2 regions of the Thioalkalivibrio sp. ALE25 genome follow, and region 2 is predicted to be linked to the other one. Evidence: riboswitches for the same ligand, from Rfam matches in the RefSeq annotation. Region 2 holds a riboswitch; the other holds the start of a gene.
What was found. Region 2 has a riboswitch for cobalamin ahead of C996_RS0107660 (TonB-dependent receptor domain-containing protein). Riboswitches for the same ligand answer to the same signal wherever they lie in the genome.
Positions count from the first base shown of each region.

Region 1 (10,941 bases), on a different contig from region 2:
ACCCCACATCAACGCTCCGGCGGCGAGGAGGGCCACGATCACGCCCCACAGTCCGGACACCAGCCCCAGCACCAGTACCAGCAGGGCCGCGACACCAACGGTGCCCTTCGCGGCCCGGTGTGGCAGGTGCTGCGCCATCTCCGCGCCCAGCCCCACCGGGTTCACGTAGGGAGTGGTCAGAAACAGCACCGGCGGCACCAGGCGCGCCAGCACGATGGCGAGCAGGACGGCAATCCACGCACCGGCTTCCACCACGGCCACCAGTGCCGTGCCCTTCAGCGCCAGTATCAGGATCAGCGCGGCGACAGCCATGGGACCGCAGGCCGGGTCCTTCATGATCCCGCGGGCGCGCTCCGGATGGCGTTGCCCCCCGACCCAGGCATCCACCGTGTCCGCCAGACCGTCCAGGTGCAGTGCGCCCGTCAGGGCCACCCAGAATGTCAGCACCAATGCCGCGACAAGGAGCGTCGGCGCGCCGGGAATGGCGGACAGCCCGATGCCGACGATCACCACGATCAACCCCAGGATGAGCCCGACCAGTGGATAGGTCAGTACCGAACGCCCCAGATCCTCGGGGCGCGGCTCCAGCGCGGGGGTCGGCAGGCGTGTGAGGAACTGGATGGCCAGCCAGAGGGGCGTCATCACGGGGTTCATGCAACCCCTCCGTCATTCCTGCCGGTAGGAGGCCAGCCCTCTGGCCGATGGGGCGGCATTTTCCCGATCGGCCAGAAGCGAGCCAATACCGAGTTCATACGGCCCCCTCCGTCACCCCTAGCTGTAGGAGGCCAGCCCCCTGGCCGATGGGGCGCTGGCATAGTTCCGATCGGCCAGGGGGCTGGCCTCCTACGGGGATCCTGCCCGTTCGCGCGGGCAGCGAAGCCCCTGCCAGAGTCGGGCGCGGGCCGGGGCTTCGCGTGCAAGCACGCTCCCACAGAACCGCACGCAAGTGCCCGGGCGCGGGTTGGCTCGGGCTCCTGTTGCAGTGCGGGATGGGTAATCATCAGTAGACCTGCCATGGCTCGACAATATGCAGGGACGCGAGCGGGACGTCGATAGTCAGGAGTTTTTCCAGCGGCCAGCCCTCGTGCAGGGCGCGGATCAGGCGGATGACACCCCCGTGGGCGATCACGAGGACCTGCTCCCCTTCGTTGGGCGCCAGATCATTCCAGCCGGCGACCACACGCTCGCGAAACGCTCGAAGCGACTCGCCATTGGGCGGCGCATGATTCAGCGGGTCTTCCCAGAAACGGCCCAGGGCATTGGCCTGCGTCTCCATCAGCGCTGCCGCCGTTCGGCCTTCCCAGTCGCCGAAGTCGAGTTCGGCCAGGCGTTCGTCCACGGCGAGTGGCACGCCTGCCTGCTCGGCGAACGCCTCGGCAGGCCCGAGGCATCGCATCAACGGCGAGCAGACGACGCGATCCCAGTCGGCGTCACGCGCGAGTGTCTCGCGCATTGCGTGCCAGCCTGCTGCCGTCAGCGGGACATCGCTGCCACGCCCACAAAACCCCTGGCCCGTCGTCTCGCCGTGCCGCAGCAGGCCGATACGTGTCGCGTCCGTGCTCAACTGCCCTCCCCGCTCACACCCGCCTCGGCGAAAGTCGCCATCCCCGAATGCAGCTCGCAGGCCAGGCGCAGCAGGGGCACGGCGGTGGCCGCCCCGCTCCCCTCGCCCAGGCGCATGCCGAGATCGAGCAGTGGCTCGGCCGCCAGCGCCTGCAGCAGTCGCTGGTGGCCCGGCTCCGCCGAACTGTGGGCGTAAAAGAACCACTCCGCGGTGCCCGGGCACAGGCGTTCCGCCACCAGCGCCGCCGAGGTGCTGATGAAGCCGTCCACCAGTACCGGCAACCCGATCTGTGCCGCGGCGATATAGGCGCCGGCCAGGCCCGCGATCTCGAAGCCACCCAGACAACGCAGGCTGCCCAGCGCATCGCCGCGCACATCGACGTGAGTGCTCAATGCCTGCTCGATCACCTCGGCCTTGTGGCGCACGCCATTGGCATCCAGACCCGTGCCGGGCCCGGCCAGATCGGCCGGCGGCAGGTCCAGCAATGAACAGGCAAGTGCGGCGGCCGCCGTGGTATTGCCGATGCCCATCTCGCCACCGATGAACAGTTGCGCCCCGCCCCTTCGGGCGCGCTCGGCGCACTGGCGGCCGGCGTTCAGCGCGCGCTCCAGCTGCGCCGGCATCATCGCCGGTTCGCGGGCCAGGTTGGCGGTGCCGGGACCCAGATTGAGTTGCTGCACGCCGCTGACGGCCGGTGGCTGAGCCACGGTACCCAGATTGATCACCTCGATGGACGCGCCCAGGTGCCGTGCCAGCACCGAGATTGCCGCGCCGCCGTTCGCGAAGTTCGCGACCATCTGCGCGGTCACCGCCTGGGGGAATCGCGAGATCCCTTCGGCGACCACGCCGTGGTCACCGGCGAACACCGCGATGTGCACCTGCTCCAGCGTCGGTTGGCCCACGCCCTGCATGGCGGCCAGGCGTTCGGCGATCGCCTCCAGCTGGCCCAGTGAGCCGGGCGGCTTGGTCAGCTGGGCCTGCCGCTCGGCCGCTGCGCGGCGCGCCTCGGCACTCAGGGGCGCCGGCGGCACCTGCAGCCAGTCACAGTCTTCGGTCACATGTTCTCCCTATTCGATCCGTCTTCGCGGGCAAGCCCGCTCCCACAAACAAACTCGCTCCCACAAAGGCATGTGCGACAGCCCTGTGGGAGCGGGCTTGCCCGCGAACCCTCGTCACCCTGGCTACAGCAAAGCCCGCCCTGGATCACAGCAGGTCACCCTTGAGCACATGCGGGAGACCGGCGACAGTGAGGACCACGCGGTCCATCTCGGGGGCCAGGCGCTGGTGCAGCCAGCCGGCCTCGTCAGCGAAGCGGCGGGACAGCGCATCCATGGGGGTAATGCCCATCCCCGTCTCGTTGGAGACGAACACCAGCGTGCCCGGCAAGCCCGGGATCGTCTCGATCAGGGCCTCGCGCTCGCGTTCGATCCGGGCCTCGTCATCGGTGCACAGGAGCTGGGTCAGCCACAGGGTGAGGCAATCGACCAGCAGGCACTGGCCCGGGCCAGCGGCCTGTTCCAGTGCCCGCGCCAGTCCCGTGTCCGCCTCGACCAGGCCCCAGTCGCCGGGGCGGTCGGCACGATGACGCTCGATCCGGCGCGCCATCTCGGCATCGTCGGCCCGTGCCGTGGCGACATAGGTGACCGGCCGGCCGGATTCCGCCGCCAGGCGTTCGGCCAGCCGGCTCTTCCCGGAACGCACGCCGCCCAGGACCAGGGTCTTCATGCCACCGGCTCTCCCGATTCCGCCCGCAGCAGGGTCAGTACACGCTTCATGTCCAGGTGTTCCTCCAGCGTATCCGCCAGGCGTGCAAGACCGCGTTCGCGCGCCGCGGCCAGGTCTTCTCCCTGTCCCAAACCGGCCCGCATACCCGCCCAGTGCAGCAAGGCATCGGCGGCCTCCGAACGGTCGAATACGCCATGCACGTAGGTACCGGCCACCGTACCGTCCTCGCTGCACGCGCCATCCGGCCCGTGCGCCAGATGCAGCAGCGGCTGCTCCAGTCCGGGCCCGGTCGTGATGCCCGCATGAATCTCGTAGCCTTCCACGCCTGCCTCCCGGCCCAGCACACGATCCCCGTGAACACGCTCCAGACGCTTCTCGGGGGCCAGGCGGGTCTCGATATCGAGCCAGCCAAGCCCCGGCGTGGAACCGGTCCGGCCCTCGACGCCGTCGGGGTCGTGCACGGCGCGCCCCAGCATCTGAAAGCCCCCACAGATGCCCAGCACCTTGCCACCGTAGCGCACATGCCGTTGCAGCGCGGCCTCCCAGCCCTGATCGCGCAGCCAGACGAGGTCGTCGGGCACCGACTTGGAGCCCGGCAGGATCACCAGATCCGCCGGCTGCAACGACTCGCCGGGCCCGACAAACCGCAGATCCACCGCCGGGTGCAGGCGCAGCGGGTCGAAATCGGTGTGGTTGGAGATGCGCGGCAGGGCCGGCACGACCACCTTCAGCGCATCCGTAGCCTTCTCCGGCACCGCCTCGCGCGGCAGGGCGTCCTCGGCATCCAGATAAAGCCCGTGCAGGTACGGAATCACGCCGAGCACCGGCTTGCCGGTCTCCTGTTCCAGCCAGTCCAGCCCCGGCTGCAGCAGGCTGATATCGCCGCGAAAACGATTAATGACGAAGCCCTGAACCCGCGCACGCTCGGTCTCGCTCAGAAGCGCCAACGTGCCCACCAGATGCGCGAAAACCCCGCCCCGGTCGATATCCGCGACCAGGATCACCGGGCAGTCCACCGCCTCGGCGAAGCCCATGTTGGCGATATCGCCCGCGCGCAGGTTGATTTCCGCCGGCGAGCCCGCGCCTTCCACCAGCACGTGGTCGTACTGATCGGTCAGGCGCCCGTGCGACGCCAGCACCGCCTCGCGGGCCACCGGCTTGTAGTCGTGATAGGCCCGCGCATCCAGTTCCGCCGCGGGCCGCCCGTGGATGATCACCTGCGCACCCTCGTCCGAGCTGGGCTTGAGCAGTACGGGATTCATGTCCGTATGCGGTTCCAGGCCGCAGGCGGCGGCCTGCAGGGCCTGGGCCCGGCCAATCTCGCCGCCATCGGCGGTGACGGCGCTGTTCAGCGCCATGTTCTGCGGCTTGAACGGCACCACCGACAGTCCGTGGCGATAAAGCACCCGCGCGAGCCCCGCCACCAGCACGCTCTTGCCAGCATCCGAGGTCGTCCCCTGCACCATCAGCGTCGTGCCCGTCATGCCCGCTGCAGCCCCGCTTCGAGACGCTGCCACTCGGCCGCGTCACCCGGCAGGCCAAACCGAAGACTCCCGGGCGCATCGAATCGACGCACCAGGATGCCCTGCCGGCCCAGATGGTCCTGCCAGCCCGCGGGATCCTCCACCCGGCACCACTGAAACAGCGCGGTGCCGCCGGTGGGCGCCAGCCCGTGCGCACGCAGCCGTTCCGCCAGGCGCTGGCCGCGCGCCTGCAGGAGGCTACGTGTCTCGGCCTGCCAGGCACGGTCGGTCAGCGCCCGAGTAGCAACCCAGCGCGAAGGTCCGGCGAGGCCCCATGGACCCAGTCGGGCGGCCAGCTGCGCGCGCATCGCGTCGTCGGCGATCACGAACCCGACCCGCGCGCCCGCCAGCCCGAAGAACTTGCCGAGAGAACGCAGCACCACCAGGCCTTCGCGCGGAGCGTCCTGCGCGAGACTGGCCCTCGGCGTCACATCCACGAAGGCCTCGTCCAGGATCAGCCAGCCACCACGCGCCGCCAGTTCCGCATGCCAGGCCAGCAGGTCCGCACGCTCGAAGCACTGCCCGGTCGGGTTATTCGGGTTGACCAGCACCAGCACGTCCAGCTCGGGCAGCGCGGCGGCGATCGCCTCGCCACTCAGCGGGCGTACCGTGTGTCCGGCCTCCCGCCAGGCCCGGGCGTGCTCGTTGTAGCTGGGTTCGAGGATGCCGACGCGCGCCGTATCCGGGCGCAGCGCCGGCAACAACTGGATCGCCGCCTGCGAGCCGGCGACGGGCAAAAGGGCCGCGGTGCCGTAATAGTCGGCGGCCGCGGCCTCGAGCCCGTCATCCGGTTCCGGCAGCCGCGCCCAGACCCGCTGCGGGACCTCGCCCACGGGATAGCCATGCGGGTTGATGCCGGTGGAGAGATCCAGCCACTCGGTTGCCGGAATGCCGTAGCGCGCAGCTGCCTGGCGCACGCCACCCCCGTGCACCTGCACGAGCGCCCGGGATTCGGGCATGGGAGCCTTCTGCGGATCAGAACAGGACAACGACAATCACCCCCACCACGATGAATGCCATCCAGATCGCCAGCGCCCGGTCCACCAGCGCCACCGCCTGGCGAATGCCCGCGGCATCGGCCAGACGGCCCATGCCCAGGCGCGGGCGCCACTCGCGCTGGCCGCCATAGGGCGCCGGGCCGCCCAGCACCACCCCGAGCGCACCGGCCCCAGCGGCCATCACCGGCCCGGCATTCGGGCTCTTCCATCCGGCGGCCTGTTCACGCCAGCACTGCAAGGCGTCCCGCCCGCGCCCCGCCAGGGCATAGGCCAGGGCCGTCAGACGCGCCGGGATCAGGTTCATGGCGTCATCCAGCCGCGCGGCCGCCCAGCCGAACGTGGAATACCGCTCGTTTCGGTACCCCCACATCGCATCCAGGGTGTTGACCAGCCGGTAGGCCACCACGCCCGGTGCCCCGGCGACCAGGAACCAGAAGATCGTGGCAAACAGCGCATCGTTGCCGTTCTCCAGGACCGACTCGATGGTCGCCCCGCTCACCCCGCGCACGTCCAGGGCCTCCGTGTCCCGACTGACCAGCATCCCCACGCCCGTGCGGGCACCGTGCAAATCATCCGTCTCCAGGGCCCGCGCGACCACCTCGGCGTGTTCGTCCAGGCTGCGCCAGCCGATCGCCAAGGTCAGGATCGCCAGCGACAGCAACCAGCCCCAGGCCAGCGACACCCCCAGAGCGGCCAGCGCCACCCATGGCAGGACCAGCGCCGCGAGCAGCAACGCCCCGCGCAGGCGACTGGGCGCATGCCAGCGGGACTCGGCCCAGGCCGCCAGCCGACCGAACCCGGCCAGCGGGTGGAACCGCCGCGGATCGCCGAACAAGCGATCCAGGATCAGGGCGCCCATCAGGATCAGGAAGGCGCTCATGCGCTGTCGGATCCGGTCCGTTCGTCCGCCCCGTGTCCGGTGCCTGCCGCATCCTGGTCGGCTGCCAGCTCGCCGCGCACGCCCCAGCGATCCTGAAAGACCAGTTCTTCCAGGGGCCGCCGGCGATCCCAGCCCGCGGTCTCCAGCATCGGCCGGTCGTAGAAACGCTCCACATGGCCGAGGCACAGCACCGCGATCGGATAGCCGCCCTCCGGCATGTCCAGCTGCCGCGCCAGCCAGTCCGGATCGAACAGCGAGACCCAGCCCATGCCCAGCCCCTCCGCGCGGGCGGCCAGCCACAGGTTCTGGATCGCGCAGGCCGCCGAGCACAGGTCCATCTCCGGTAGCGTACGGCGCCCCAGCACATAGCGTTCGCGGTCGTCGGTCAGGGCCACGACCAGCAACTCCCCCGCCTCGCGGATCCCTTCCAGCTTCAGGCGGTGCACCTCCGCCGCGCGCTCCCCGCAGGCCTCGGCGGTGCGGGCCTGCTCGTCCGCGGCGTGGGCATGCAGGGCCTCGCGCAGCGCCGGGTCGGTTACCCGCAGGAAGCGCCAGGGCTGCATGTACCCGACGCTGGGGGCGCGGTGGGCGGCCTCCAGCAGCCGGCGCAGCGTAGCGCGATCCACCGGATCCGGGCGGAAATGGCGCATGTCGCGGCGTTCCCCGATCACGCGATAAACCGCCTCGCGCTCGGCCGAGGCGAACGCGTTCGGATGCCCTTCTGTCGGTTTGGGATCTGGGTTCGTCATGCGTTTCCGTCGGGGCGACGGCACGGCGAAACCACGAAGGAACGGGCACCGCAGATAGTGCCCGTGCCCTCGATCGTTGCCCGCCGCACGATCGCAGGATGCGTCATCACCAGGCCGGTCTCCGGGCTTGCGAGCGTCGGCGGGTGCCGATGCCGCAGACGCCTTCCCGTGACCCGTGGGGACACAGTGGCCAAGCCTGCGGTGTGGTTCGCCGCTCACTTACCGTTGCGGGGGCAGCGCCGGATTGGCACCGGCTTCCCGTTTCACCTGCGCATTGCAGGCACCTGATACTAGCCGCCGTATGATACGCGTTCGGCGCGCCCCCGACCAATTTGGGCACCAAACCATCTTGTGCATGCTGCTATGATGAAACGCTTTTGCGGCTTGCGCGCACTACCGCAGACGTCCTCCATTCGACCTCGCAACAGCGCCACAACCACCGGATTTTTATGAATTTCAAGACCCTCGGACACTCCTCCGCCCTGCTCGTCGCGACGTTGCTTTGCACCGCGCCGGCACTGGCCGACCCGGTCTCGGTGACCGACGATGACGGTCACGAGATCCGGCTGGAACAACCCGCCGAGCGCATCGTCAGCCTCGCCCCGCATATCACCGAGGTGCTGTTCGCCGTCGGGGCCGGCGACAAGCTGGTGGGCGCGACCCAGCACAGTGACTTCCCGCCGGAGGCGGAGATGCTCCCCCGCGTGGGCGGCTACAGCCGCATCGACATGGAGCGCGTCGTGCAACTGGATCCGGACCTGGTCGTCGCCTGGCGCAGCGGAAACTCGCAATCCCAGATCGAACACCTGCGCGAGCTCGGCTTCCACGTCTACGTGTCGGAGCCCCGCAGCTTCGACGGTGTGTCCGCCAGCATGCGCCGCATGGCACAGCTCGCCGGCACCGAGACGCAGGGCGACGAGGCGGTGCGAAGCTTCGAGGAGGCGATCGACACCCTGCGCCAGGACTACGCCGAGCGCGACCCGGTACGCCTGTTCTATCAGGTGTGGGAACAACCCCTGATGACGGTGAACGACGACCACCTGATCAGCGAGGCGATCCGCCTGTGCGGCGGGGTGAACGTATTCGGCCACCTGGATCGCCTGGTCCCGCGCATGGATCGCGAGGCGGTCATCGAGGCCGACCCGGAGGTCATCATTGGCGGCGGCATGGGCGAGGATCGCCCCGACTGGGTCATCGCCTGGACGCAATGGGAGGACATGACCGCGGTCCAGCGCGACAACCTGTTCTTCATCCCGCCGTCCCTGCTGCAGCGCCATACCCCGCGCATCGCCGAGGGCACCCGCCTGATGTGCGAGGAGCTCGAGCGGGCCCGACTCCGCCGGGTGGACTGACCCCTCGTGACCCGCGCCTTCCTCCTTGCCGCCGCGGTCCTGCTGCCGGCGTCGCTGCTGGCGGTGCTGATCGCGCTGGCCTTCGGCAGTGTCGCGATCGCGCCCGGCGACCTGCTGGCGGTGATGCTCGGCGAGGGCAGCCGCCTGCACGACACGCTGGTGCTGGAGCTGCGCCTGCCGCGCGCCTTGGCGGCCTTCGCCGCAGGCGGGTTGCTGGGTCTGGCCGGCGCGCTGATGCAGGTGCTGCTGCGCAACCCGCTGGCCGACCCCTACGTGCTGGGCCTCTCCGGCGGCGCCTCCGTCGGCGCCCTGCTGGCGATGCTCGCGGGCCTGTCGATGTTCTCCGTCTCGCTGGCCGCGTTCGCCGGTGCCCTCCTGTCCACGGTGATCGTGTTCGGCCTGGCGCACGGTACCGGCAGCTGGACCCCCACGCGCCTGCTTCTGACGGGCGTGGTGGTCGCGGCGGGCTGGGGCGCCATGATCAGTTTCCTGCTCGCAGTCAGCCCGACGGCCGAGCTGCCCGGGATGCTCTACTGGCTGATGGGCGATGTGTCCCACGCGCGCAACCCCTATCCCGCCTGGATCCTGCTGGTGCTGGTCGTGTTCCTCGCCCTGCCGCTGGGCCGCACGCTGAACGTGCTCGCGCGCGGCCCGATGCAGGCCGCGGCACTCGGGGTGGCGGTGCGCCCGGTGGAATGGAGCATCTATGTCGCCGCCGCGCTGATCACCGCGACCGCAGTCATGCAGGTCGGCGCGGTCGGCTTTGTCGGGCTGATCGTGCCGCACATGCTGCGCCTGGTCTTCGGCAACGACCAGCGCGTGATCCTGCCGGCCTCCGCGCTGGGCGGCGGCATCCTGCTGACGCTGGCCGACACCCTCGCCCGCACCATGATCGCCCCGGAGCAGTTGCCGGTCGGCGTAATCACCGCGATGCTGGGGGTCCCCGTGTTCCTGTTCCTGCTGTACCGGAGCCGCTGATGGCACCCCGTCCACCCATCGCCCCCGCCCACAGCCGGCCGCATGAAGCCCCGGGCCTGGGCGCGCGCAGCGTCCACCAGAAGCCGGGCCCGGATACGCTGCTTGCCACCCACGACCTGGTGATCGACATCCCGGGGCGCGCACCCGGCGCCCCGCTGGAACTGACCGTCGACCCCGGGCAGTGCTGGGGCATCCTGGGCCCCAACGGCGCGGGCAAGAGCACGCTGCTGCAAACGCTCGCCGGCCTGCGGACCGCACGCGCCGGCACCATCGAGGTCCGTGGCCAGGCAATCACCCGCCTGCCCCGCGCGGAACTGGCGCGGCGCATCGGCCTGGTCTTCCAGACCCACCACGACGGCTTCCCCGCGACGGTGCTGGAGACCTCGCTGATCGGTCGGCACCCCTACCTGCGCCCCTGGGACATCGAGACCTCCGAGGATTACGCCCGCGCCCGGGCCGCCCTGGCGGAGATGGACCTCTCCGACCTGGAGCACCGCATGGTGGACACGCTCTCCGGGGGCGAGCGGCAGCGCCTGGCCATCGCCACCGTGCTGACCCAGGACCCCAGCCTGCTCCTGCTGGACGAGCCCACCAGTCAGCTGGACCTGCATCACCAGGTCGCCGTGCTGAACCGCGTGCAGGGCATCGTTGCCCAGGCGCACCGGGCCGCCGTACTGGTCCTGCACGACGTCAACCTGGCCGCGCGCTACTGCGACCATCTGCTCCTGCTGTTCCCCGACGGCCAGGCATGCTGGGGCCCGACCGCCACCATGCTCGTGCCCAGTGCCCTGGAACGCCTCTACAACCAGCGCCTGAGCGTAGGCGAGGTCGACGGCCTGCCCGTGTTCCTGCCGCGCAACGAGTGACCGCCATGGAATTCTTCCGCAATCTGCCCGCGACCCTGGATGCCGAAACCTTGCAGCGGCGGCTGAACGTCCCCGCCCTGCCCGCTCACAGTGATGCCATCGACACGCTGATCCAGGACAACGGTCCCGATGCCGGCGTGGTCTACTGCCTGTGGGGCGAGTTCCGGGTGCACCGCGAGGTCATCAACGGTGGCGTGCGCCTGTCCCTGCCCGACTGCCCCAACGGCCTGGCCTGGACGCTGACCACCGGGCACCCGCCCGACCCGCAGGCCGTCGTCCTGCACCTGACCATCAACCGTCAGGAAC
Region 1 covers NZ_KB897932.1:5,458-16,398, forward strand. Annotated here, with positions in the region: gene cobS (adenosylcobinamide-GDP ribazoletransferase) at 1-654, opposite strand, end outside; gene C996_RS0108095 (histidine phosphatase family protein) at 1,001-1,564, opposite strand; gene cobT (nicotinate-nucleotide--dimethylbenzimidazole phosphoribosyltransferase) at 1,561-2,622, opposite strand; gene cobU (bifunctional adenosylcobinamide kinase/adenosylcobinamide-phosphate guanylyltransferase) at 2,768-3,289, opposite strand; gene C996_RS0108110 (cobyric acid synthase) at 3,286-4,773, opposite strand; gene cobD (threonine-phosphate decarboxylase CobD) at 4,770-5,771, opposite strand; gene cbiB (adenosylcobinamide-phosphate synthase CbiB) at 5,788-6,690, opposite strand; gene bluB (5,6-dimethylbenzimidazole synthase) at 6,687-7,439, opposite strand; cobalamin riboswitch at 7,534-7,742, opposite strand; gene C996_RS0108130 (cobalamin-binding protein) at 7,889-8,791, shown strand; gene C996_RS0108135 (iron ABC transporter permease) at 8,798-9,769, shown strand; gene C996_RS0108140 (ABC transporter ATP-binding protein) at 9,769-10,635, shown strand; gene C996_RS0108145 (hypothetical protein) at 10,641-10,941, shown strand, end outside.
Region 1: it holds a riboswitch for cobalamin, as region 2 does, so the genes downstream of both, bluB (5,6-dimethylbenzimidazole synthase) here and C996_RS0107660 (TonB-dependent receptor domain-containing protein) in region 2, are expected to answer to the same signal.

Region 2 (10,941 bases):
CTTCGAGCGGCCCGATATGACGCTGGAGGAAGCGCAGCAGGCCAAGTGCGCGATGCTGCGCAGGAAGCTGCGCCTGGAACCCGGCATGCGGGTCCTTGATATCGGTTGCGGCTGGGGCGGCCTGGCCTTCCATCTGGCCGAGCACGCGGACGTGCAGGTCGACGGCGTGACACTGTCCCGGGAGCAGCTGCGGGTGGCCCGGGAGGAGGCCGGGCGACGCGGGCTGGAGGACCGGGTGCGGTTTCTCTACCAGGACTACCGCGAGCACGAGGACCAGTACGACCGGATTGTCAGCGTCGGCATGTTCGAGCATGTCGGCACACCCAACTACGGTACGTTCTTCCAGCGGGTACACGACCTCCTGACGCCCGACGGCATCGCCGTGCTGCATACCATCGGGCGGCAGGAGCCGCCGGGCACCTCCAACCCGTGGCTCAGCAAGTACATCTTTCCGGGCGGGTACACCCCGGCGCTGTCCGAGGTGATGAGTGCGCTGGAACCCACCCCGCTGTACACCACGGATATCGAGTTCTGGCGGCTGCACTATGCCGAGACACTGGCCGAGTGGTACCGCCGATTCCAGAAGGTCCGGGCCGAGGCCGTGACGCGCTTCGACGAGCGCTTCTGCCGCATGTGGGAGTTCTATCTGGCCAGTTGCGAGGGGACCTTCCGCTGGTGGGGACAGGTGGTCTTCCACGTGCAGATGGCCAAGCAGCAGGACGCGGTGCCGCTGACGCGCGACTACCTCTATCGCGACGATGCCTCCGAGGTGGTCTCGATCCCGCCCGGCGAGGCCCAGGCACGGCGCAGCAACGCGGCCTGAGGGGTGGCCGAATGCGCCGGGAACGGCTCGAAAACGGGGCCCGGAGCGCGCGAACCGAACGTACTTTCCCTACACTAACGGGGACGTTGCGGCCATGCCGGCGGTGACCATCCATTCCGGAGCAGGGGCGCGTGTTCGGTCGCTTTCGTAAACGCAGGGAGGCACCGGGTCAGGAAGACCCGCAGGCCGTCGGGCCGTCGCAGGAGAACGTCCTGATCGAGGCGGCCGGCCGCAGCCGCATCACCGAGGTGGCGGCCACCGCGCGGCGCGTCCCCTGGTCGCTCAATTTCCTCCAGCTGCTGTGGGCGGCGGGACCGGTCACGTTCCTGGCCATGCAGGGCGGGTACTTTCTCGGTTTCGGGCATGCCGCCCCGGCACAGAACTTCATCTTCTTTGCCGTCTACACCCTGCTGTTCGGGGTGATCGGCCTGGTGGCGCGCTTTGTTGCCGATGCCACCCGCGGAAAACGCCAGGAACAGTCGCGCGACCAGCTGCGCAACACGATCGACCTGCTGCCGGACCTGCTGTTCGTGACCCGTGATCTGGCCATGAGCGAGCTCGCACCGGACATGCGCCGGCGCAAGGCGGCCGAGGTGCTGCTCCACGAGGTGGATATCTCGCCCGAGGGGGTGGCCGTCGCGGTGCGCGAGATGACCGGCGATACCAGCCTGGCGGCTGCCGCGGAGCAGATCGAGATCTATCGCCGCCTGGGCCTGCGCTCGCGCGTGGGCGATCTGGTGGGCGCGACCGAGGATTCGCGGCTCGCGGCCCTGGAGAAGCTGCACCACGAGGCCCCGGAGGTCGCCGACCTGCTGCGCGATCGGTTGCGCGGCGTGGCGCCGACCCAGGAGGATGGCGTGCGCCGGGTGGACCAGTTCCTGGACCGCCTGTTTTCCGCCGCCGATGCCGACGACCTGGCCCGGTGCACCCTCGACGATGTGCAGGCGATCTTCGTGCTCGCGTTCGAGCTCGTGAACGGGCGCCAGATCAAGCGCCTGAGCTTCGAATGGTCCGGTGGCTGGCAGCTCGGGGCCGCCCTGGACCGACTGGAATCCCAGGGCAACCGCTTTCGCGTGGCGCAGGCCGGGGTGGTCAGCCGCCTGCGCTCGCTCGGTATTCTGCTGTCCCAGAGCGATGCCTCGGGGCTGGATCCGCAGGCTCTGCGCGAGCCCGTAACCGACCTGGGGCGCCAGGTCCTGGAGGCACTGCGCACTCTGGAGGATCGGGAACCGGGGGAACATTCGCCGGAAGGCCAGCTCCTGGGGCTGGCACTGCGGCGGGTCGAGGACCTGCGCGAGGCGCGCGACCAGCTGATGCAGGCGCAGAGCCGTTACGCCAATGCGGTGGAGCGCTGGGAGGCCCTTCGCCGCGCCCAGGTGGAGAAGCGGGGCGAGAAGCGCTGGTTCAAGCGCAGTGTGCGCGGTATCCGGGTCAGCGAGGAGCTGATCGAGCTGACCGATGACCAGAAGCTGAAGCTGGCCAACGACTTCTGCAACTTCCTCAGGGAGCTGAAAATCCAGCGCGAAGGCGACCTGTTCTACTTCGGGGGGGCGGCGCTGGACGCCGAGACGGCCAAGCGCATCGGCATCCAGCTGGCCCTGGTCCTGGAGCCGCTGGTGGACCTCACCAACCCGAGCATCCAGCGCGCCATCTACGCCAACCCGGCCGCGTATCTTGGGGGGCTGTATGTGGGCATGAGCGCCGATGCCAAGGCGGGTCTGGGCTCGGCCATGGTGCGCAAGGTCCGCCAGGATCTCGGGCGCATGGCCGAATGGCTGGCGATGCGCCTCACGCGTATCTATCACCTGCCTTTGAGCGATTCGATGCGCGATTTCCTGGTCGAGCAGTACGGCGCCAACCGCGAGCGCCTGGACATGCTGGCAACGCATGCCGCGGACGAGTCGCATCCCGTGGCACTGCGCGCCGAGCGGTCGCCGGAGTTCGACGCCATGCTGCAGGACAAGACCTGGGGCCTGCTGCTCAAGCGCGGGACCCGCTATCTCCACGCCGAGGAGCGGCGCCGCCGCTGATGATCCGTCGCGACGGGCCTGGTTCGACGGTTCCGGTTGTGCGAGATCGAATCTCCCCCGGCTGGTAATTTTGCGCCCAATTGTGTAGTGTTCGCCGCGTTCCCCGGTGCCCGGCCAGGCTCGACCTGGCGGGTTAAACGGGAAGTTCGGTGAGTCCGGGCGGGTCTTCGAGGCCCGCGGACGATTCCGACGCTGCCCCCGCAACGGTGATCGAGCGAGGGACCGCCCGACGGTCCCTGATGGTCGCGGCCAGTGCCACTGAACATGCGTTCGGGAAGGCGCCGCATCGGAACGCTCGTCAGCCCGGAGACCGGCCAGGGAATGATCGCGCGGCATGCGGCGGGCATGCGAGGCGGATGATCGAGCCTGGCCGCTTGCCGGTTGTGGCCGATCCCCCCTCGTGTCTGTCTCCCCCTGTTCGGGCGATCCCGACGAATCAACGGCGTGCGGGCGGCTCGCCGGGAGACACAGACGACATGAAACGCACAGCACTTTCCACGGCCATCCTGCTGGCCACCAGTCCCGCTCTGGCGGATACGCCGAATACCAACGACGCGCAGACCCTGGAAACCGTCCAGGTCACCGCCTCTCGCATCGCGCAGACCGTCGACGAGACGCTTGCTTCGGTCACCATCATCGACCGCGAAGAGATCGAGCGCCTGCAGCCCCAGCAGTTCACCGATCTTTTAGATGGGCGCGCTGGCGTATCGGTGAGTGGTGCCGGCCCATTTGGTAAACAGTCGAGTGTGCGCGTGAGGGGTACCGAATCTGATCACCACCTGCTTTTGATCGATGGAGTTCGCATGGGCTCTGCGACCACCGGCGGGGCGAGTTGGCGGTTCCTGCCGCCGGAGGAGATCGAACGAGTGGAGATCGTGCGGGGCCCTCGAACCTCCATTTATGGGTCCGATGCCATTGGCGGCGTGACCCAGATCTTTACCCGAGAAGGTCGAGAAGGACCGCCGAAGGTCAACGCATTTGTCGGAGGCGGAAGTTTTGACACGTGGGAGACCGGAGTCGGCGTTGCCGGCGGCACCGAAAACACGAACTACAGTTTCTCGGTTAGCCACTTCGAGACCGATGGGATCAACGTGCAGGACGACGTCGGCGACGATGACCCTGACGGTTACAAAAACACCTCGCTGTCCGGGAAGGTAAGTCATCGTTTGGACAGCGGAATCGAACTTTTCGGGAATTTCTTGTACTCGGAAGGTCGTTCGGAGTATGACGCAGACGAGTTCGACCCTGCCACTTCCCTTATCCTCGGACCGTACGATCGAGCCTACACAGATTTTGTTCATGCCGCCCTGCGGGCCGGTATTCGTATTCCGGTAACCGACCGCTGGGACTCGGAAGTCACGCTTGGGCAGTCACGGGATGAGAGTGACGATGTGACGGAAGGCGGCGTGCTTGGTGGAAGCATCGATCGATTCGATACGCGTCGGAATCAGCTGACCTGGCGCAACGATCTCCGACTTGGGGATCGCACCGACCTAGTGGCCGGAGTGGATGCCTACGAGGACCAGGTTGATGGCACCACCGATTATGACGAGGACTCGCGTTACAACGTTGGCGTGTATTCGGTCTTGCGCACCGAACTTGGCAACCACGACCTGGAAGCTTCGCTGCGTTACGACGACAACGAGCAGTTCGGCGCAAAGACCACGGGGCAGATCGCCTGGGGCATGCAGGCCACCGATGCCCTGCGCCTGCGGGCCAGCTACGGCACCGCCTTCAAGGCGCCGACCTTCAATGATCTTTACTGGCCTTCTTCCGGCCCGATGAGTTTCCGCGGGAACCCCGACCTCGATCCGGAAGAGTCGGAGACCTTCGAGTTTGGGGTCAGGTATTCAGCCAGCCTTGCCTATGTGGATGTGGCAGTGTTCGAAACGCGTGTGGATGGCCTTATAACGGGTTTTCCAATGCGCGAAAACGTTGATGAGGCCCGAATTCGCGGGCTGGAAATCGAGGGTGGCCATGCCCTCGGGCCGTGGAATTCGCGGGTTGCGCTGACCCTGTTGGACGCGGAGGACCGGGATTCCGGAGATGAACTCGCGCGGCGGGCGCCGGTTTCGGCCCGTTTCGATCTAGATCGTCAGATCGGCGATTTCTCCGTAGGTGGTACGGTCCTCGCTCGGAGTCGGACCTATGAATACGACTTCTCGGGCGAGCCAAACCGGCTCTCGGGCTACGGCACGATGAACCTGCGCGCGGCGTATGCCCTCAACCCCGAATGGACGGTCGAGGGCTCCTTGACCAACGTCTTCGATCGGGATTATGAGACCCAGGGCGGCTATAACAACCCCGGCCGGGCCGCGTTCGTGAAGCTGCGCTACCAGCAGAGGTGATTCATGGGTAATCGACTGTCGAAGATTGCGACCCGTACGGGTGACGAAGGCCGGACCGGGCTGGGCGATGGCTCGCGGGTGGACAAGGACAGCCACCGCGTCGAGGCCTTTGGCGACGTGGACGAGCTGAACAGTGTCGTGGGCCGGGTGCTGGTCCACGACCTGCCCGAAGAGGTCCGTCGCTCGCTGGCTCTGGTGCAGCACGAGTTGTTTGATCTCGGAGCGGAACTGGCCGTGCCGGGGCATCAGGCCCTCCCGGAGGCTTCCGTGGAGCGTCTGGACGTGGAGCTGGAGTCCTTCAACGCGGATCTGCCCGCCCTGAAGGAGTTCATCCTTCCGGGTGGGGGTCCCGCTACGGCCGACTGTCACATTGCGCGTACCGTCTGCCGGCGTGCGGAACGGCGTCTGGTGGCGCTCAATCACCACGAGGCATTGCGTCCGGCGTCGCTGGCCTATGTCAACCGGTTGTCGGATCTCCTGTTCGTGCTCTGCCGTGTGCTGGCTCGTCACGAAAACGGTACCGAGGTCCTCTGGCAACCGGCGAACCAGCGCGGCTGACGGGTCTTCGTGGGGGCGCCGCGGTGGCGGCGTCCCATTCCCATTGCAACGGTCGAGGCGTGTCGAGTACACGCCTCGCGCCCTATTGCACCTGTTTATCGGGAAGTTTCCATGCGTTTTCGTTGCACGATCCTGAGCATCTTCGCGCTTTTTCTTTTCGGAATGGTACCGGCCCATGCGGGTCCGCTCGTGGTGGGTGTGGTCTCCGATCGCTCGGCGGCGGAGGTGGCCGCTGGCGCGCATCGCTTCCTGGAGGCCCATCCGCAGGCGGAGGTGATCCTGCGGACACCGGAGCAACTCGCGGACAAGTCGGACGAGGCGGTATCGGCGCTGTGGCGGGAGGTCGACGCCATACTCGTCGCGGCTGTTTTCGGGGACCAGGCCGCGCGCCTCGACCGTCTGTTGCGGGAGGCCCCGCCGCCCGAGGCGGCCCCGATTCTGGCGATCAACAGCGTGCGTCACCTGACGGCCCTGTCGCGGATCGGCGGCGAGGCCGTGCTTGCGGGCCTCGATGACGAGATGCGCACCGAACTGGCGGCCAACCCCGACCCGGGTAAAGACCCGCGCGTGCACCTGGCCCAACAGCAGGCGCGTTTCCCCGAGCAGGCGGACTGGCTGACGGGTCGCGCGTTTTACCAGGGACGCACGCCGGAGAATATGGAGGGGCTGATGCGCTGGCTGGCCGCGCGTGGCGGGCACGAGATCGAGGTGCCGGAGCCGGATCCGCGCGAGACCGTCCGCTATTACCGGCATGGCAGCTCCAGCCCGAATCCGGACGCTCTCGAGCTGGACGACGGGCCCGCCGTGGCGTTGCTAGATCTGGATACCGGTGACCGGCCGGGCGACCGGGCGCTGCTTGACGCCGCCTGCAAGGCCCTGGAGGCCCGGGATATCCAGTGCTTCGCGGTACTCGCGCGCTGGGGCGGGGCCAGCCGCGAGGCGGTCGAGACGTTGGCCAAGGTGGCCGGGTCGGCGGATCTGGCAGGGATCGTCAGCCTGCAGGACTTCGTGGTGGGCGGGGGTGGCAACCGCGAGGCGGTGGCCGAGGCCTTCGGCGCGCTGGATGTCCCGGTGATCAAGGGGATCCGCCTGGCGGACGTGAGCGCGACCCAGTGGCGGCTCTCGCACGAGGGCATCCCCTGGGACAAGGTCCACTACCACGTGGCCATGCCCGAGTTGCAGGGCATGAGCCAGCCGATGGTGCTGGCGACCGCCGGCGAGCCGAAACAGGACGCCCGCACGGGCGTACGCCTCACACTGACCGAGCCGGTCGGCGAACGGGTCGAGGCCCTGGGCGACCGGGTGGCGAGCTGGCAGCGGCTGCGCCGCCTGGACAACACGGACAAGCGGGTGGCGGTGGTCTACTACAACCATCCGCCCGGTCGCCAGAACATCGGCGCGGACAAGCTGGATGTCCCCGAGTCGCTGCTGGAGATCCTGCAACGACTCGAAGCCGCCGGGTACGACCTGGGCGACGCGGTGCCGGAGGACGCCGAGGCCCTGCTGGACATGATCCAGGATCGAGCCGTGAACCTGCCGGAACAGGCGGATGCGCTGGACGCGATCGCCGGCCGGGTCGCCTCGCTGGACCGCGACCAGTATCAGGCGTATTTCGATAGCCTGCCGGAACCCGTCCGGGCCGAACTGGTCGACGGCCCGATCGGCTATCTGCAGGCACGCCTGGAGGCCGCCAGGGCCGCCGACAAGGTCGAGATCGCGCAAGCTGGGCTGGAAAGCGGTGTCGGTGATCTGCGCCACATGCTCGAGAGTTATCCGCACGCGGCGCAGGAGCGTGCACTGGACCTGCTGGCCCAGTACGAGGAGGCCTGGGAGGCCACGCTGGCGGGGGAGGACGCGCACGCGACCACCGAGCAGTTGCGCAAGGCGCTGGTGCGCACGGGCATCCCCGGCCTGACCGGCTGGGGCGACCCGCCGGGCGAGGCGATGACCCGCGATGGCGAGATGCTGTTCCCGGGGATCGAGTTCGGCAACGTGTTCATCGGGCCGCAGCCGCCGCGCGGCTGGGAGGTCAGCGAGCGCCTGCTGCACGCGAATACCACGTTCCCGCCGACCCACCAGTATGTCGGCTTTTACCACTGGATCCGCGATCACTTCGAGGCCGATGCGCTGGTCTACGTCGGGCGTCACTCGACCCGCGAATTCCTGCCGCGCCGGCGTGCGGGGCTGGCACCGGACGACTATCCCGAGATCCTCGGCGGCGCCCTGCCGATTATCTATCCCTACATCGTCGATGGCGTGGGCGAGGGCATCCAGGCCAAGCGCCGCGCCATGGGCGTGATGATCAGTCACCTGACCCCGCCGCTGGCGGCCACCGAGCTGTACGACAGCCTGCTGGAACTGCGCCAGCTGGTGGAGACCTACGAGGCCGCCGCGCAGCCGGATGCCGCGACGCGCTCGCGGGCCGCCCAGACTCTGCGCGAGCGCATCGACGATCTCGGCCTGACCGAGACCATCGAGCGTGAACTGGCGCGGGGTCATCATCACGATCACGGGCATCACCACGACGATCACCACGGCGATCACCACGAGGGTCATCACGAGGGTCACCACGAGGGTCACCACGAGGGTCACCACGAGGGTCACCACGAGGGTCACCACGAGGGTCATCACGAGGGTCATCACGAGGGGAACCACGAGAGGCACCACGAGAGGCACCACGACGAATCCGACTCCGGGCATGGCGAAGTGCATGCGGACGAACACGGCGACGAACATCGCCACGCGGACCATCACCGCGAACACGGGGATGAAGCGCACGAACATGCCAACGAACACGGTCATCAGGAGGCTCATGCGCGTCATGGCGACGATGATCACGGGCATTCGGGCGATCATCACGACCACCATGGCCATGATCACGATCACGGGGATACCCCGCTGGCGGAGATGGACGAGGAGTTGCTGGTCCACGAGATCGGCCACTACCTGACGGACATGCAGGAAGACCAGATGCCGCTGGGGCTGCATGTGTTCGGGCGTGACTGGAGCGACGAGGCCGTGGACACGATGCTCGAGTCGATGGCGGGTGACGACGCGGTCGGCGACGACTGGGACGCCAAGCTGCGTGGATCCCCGGCCAGCGAGCGCGCGCATCTGCTGGCAGCGCTGGAGGGACGTTTCGTGCCGCCAGGGCAGGGCAACGATCCGATCCGCACGCCGGAGGTGTTGCCGACCGGGCGCAACTTCCACGCGCTGGCGGCGGATCTCGTGCCCACGCGCATCGCCTGGGGCATTGGTCAGGAACTGGCCGCGGATGCCCGTAAACACGGCGATCCCGAGGCGGATGGCAGTGAGGCGATCATCCTCTGGGCATCGGATACCGTGCGCGACGAGGGCGTGATGATCGCCTTCGGCATGGACATGCTGGGCATTCGTCCGGCCTGGAACAGTCGCGGGATCGTCCAGGGGCTGGAGCGCATGGACCTCGACGAGGCCGCGCGCGATCGCCGTCGCGATGCCCTTTTTACCACCTCCGGTCTGTTCCGCGACCTCTACGAGGACCAGCTGGTGTGGCTGGATCGAGCCGCCCGCCTCGCACTGGACGGCTCGTTCGAGACCATTCTTGCCGAGTACCCCGAGCTGGAAGAGGCACTGGAGGCGGCCCTGGCCCCGCTGGGGCAGGACCTGCGCGATCCGGGCGCCGAGCCCCTGTCGCGCAACGACGTGGCCGCACAATGGGTGGAGGACACCCAGGCCCTGCGCGCCGCAGGCCTCAATGGCCTCGAGGCGGGGCAACAGGCCGCGCTGCGGGTGTTCGGTACCGCCCCCGGGGCCTATGGGGCCGGGGTCAATCGTCTCGCGGACCGTTCCGGCGCCTGGGAGGATCGTGCCGAACTGGGCGCGGCCTATATGCGCCGGATGGGCCACGCCTACGGGGCGGACGAATCCGGTGGCTCCGCGCACGAGGCCTTCGAGGCCCGGCTGGGCCAGGTCGGGCGCACCTATCTCGGGCGCGCCTCGCACCTCTACGGCCTGCTGGACAACGACGACGGTTTCGATTTCCAGGGCGGGCTCTCGACCGCGGTCGAGAGCATCCGCGGCGAGGCGCCGGACAACCGCGTGCTGCAGCATGCCGATCCGGACAACCCGCAGGTGGAGACGCTGGGACGCGCGCTGATGCGCGAGCTGCAGGGGCAGAACCTGAACCCGCAGTGGATCGAGCCGCTGATGGATCACGGCTATGCCGGGGCCCGCACCATGGCCCGTGACTTCGTCGACAACCTGTGGGGCTGGCAGGCCACCAATCCCGAAATCATCCGCTCCTGGGTCTGGGACGAGGTGCATGACGTGTATCTGCAGGACCGCCACGGGCTGGGCCTGGAGGCGTTCCTCGCCGATGGCCACAACGTGCATGTGAAGACCCACCTGCAGGCCGTGCACCTGGTGGCCGCCAGTCGCGGGTTCTGGGACGCCGAGCCGGAGGTCTTGGAGGCCCTGTCCGAACGTTTTGCCGAACTGGTTGCGGAACACGGCCTGCCGGGCAGCGGGCACACGCGCCCCGACCACCCGATGCTGGACGAGGTGGCCGAGCGCTTGGAGGACCCCGAACTGCGCGAGGCCTTCGAGGCCGTGCGCGCGTCCGCGCAGATCGATCGCGCACAGGCGGAGGCCGACCCCAGCCGTGTCACCGAGATCCAGCCGCTGGAGGACCCGGACGCCCGGGAGATGCAGGAGCTGCCGGAAGCGGCCGCGGCCGAGGGCGGCCAGGAAACCGGCGACGACGCGGCCGGCATGCCCTGGATTCCCTGGCTGGTCGCCGCCGCGCTGTTCCTGCTGCTGATCGGCGGTATCGCGGCAGGCCGGCGGCGATAACCGCCGCTGGAAATGTCTCCTGTAGGAGGCCAGCCCTCTGGCCGATGGGGTATGTCCGGCGGCCCATCGGCCAGAGGGCTGGCCTCCTACATAAGAACGTGGGAAGCGCTGAACAAAGGTTAATGAGGTAAACGCGAATGTCGTTCTCGATCACGATGGAGTTGATGGACACCGTGGTGCGCTGGCTGCTGGAGCCGGTGATCGTCGGCCTGCTGGTGCTGGTCGCGGTGGCGGTCTGGGAGTTCGGGCTGGCCCTGGGCGAACGCTCCGGGGGGGTGCGGCGGCTGGAGGCCACCGGTGACGCCGAGCGCCTGGCCTATCGCGCGCGGCGCCGCATCGACCGGGCGGA
Region 2 covers NZ_KB897931.1:117,937-128,877, reverse strand. Annotated here, with positions in the region: gene C996_RS0107670 (cyclopropane-fatty-acyl-phospholipid synthase family protein) at 1-823, shown strand, start outside; gene C996_RS0107665 (hypothetical protein) at 955-2,853, shown strand; cobalamin riboswitch at 2,941-3,187, shown strand; gene C996_RS0107660 (TonB-dependent receptor domain-containing protein) at 3,330-5,201, shown strand; gene C996_RS0107655 (cob(I)yrinic acid a,c-diamide adenosyltransferase) at 5,205-5,759, shown strand; gene C996_RS0107650 (cobaltochelatase subunit CobN) at 5,871-10,592, shown strand; gene C996_RS0107645 (MotA/TolQ/ExbB proton channel family protein) at 10,730-10,941, shown strand, end outside.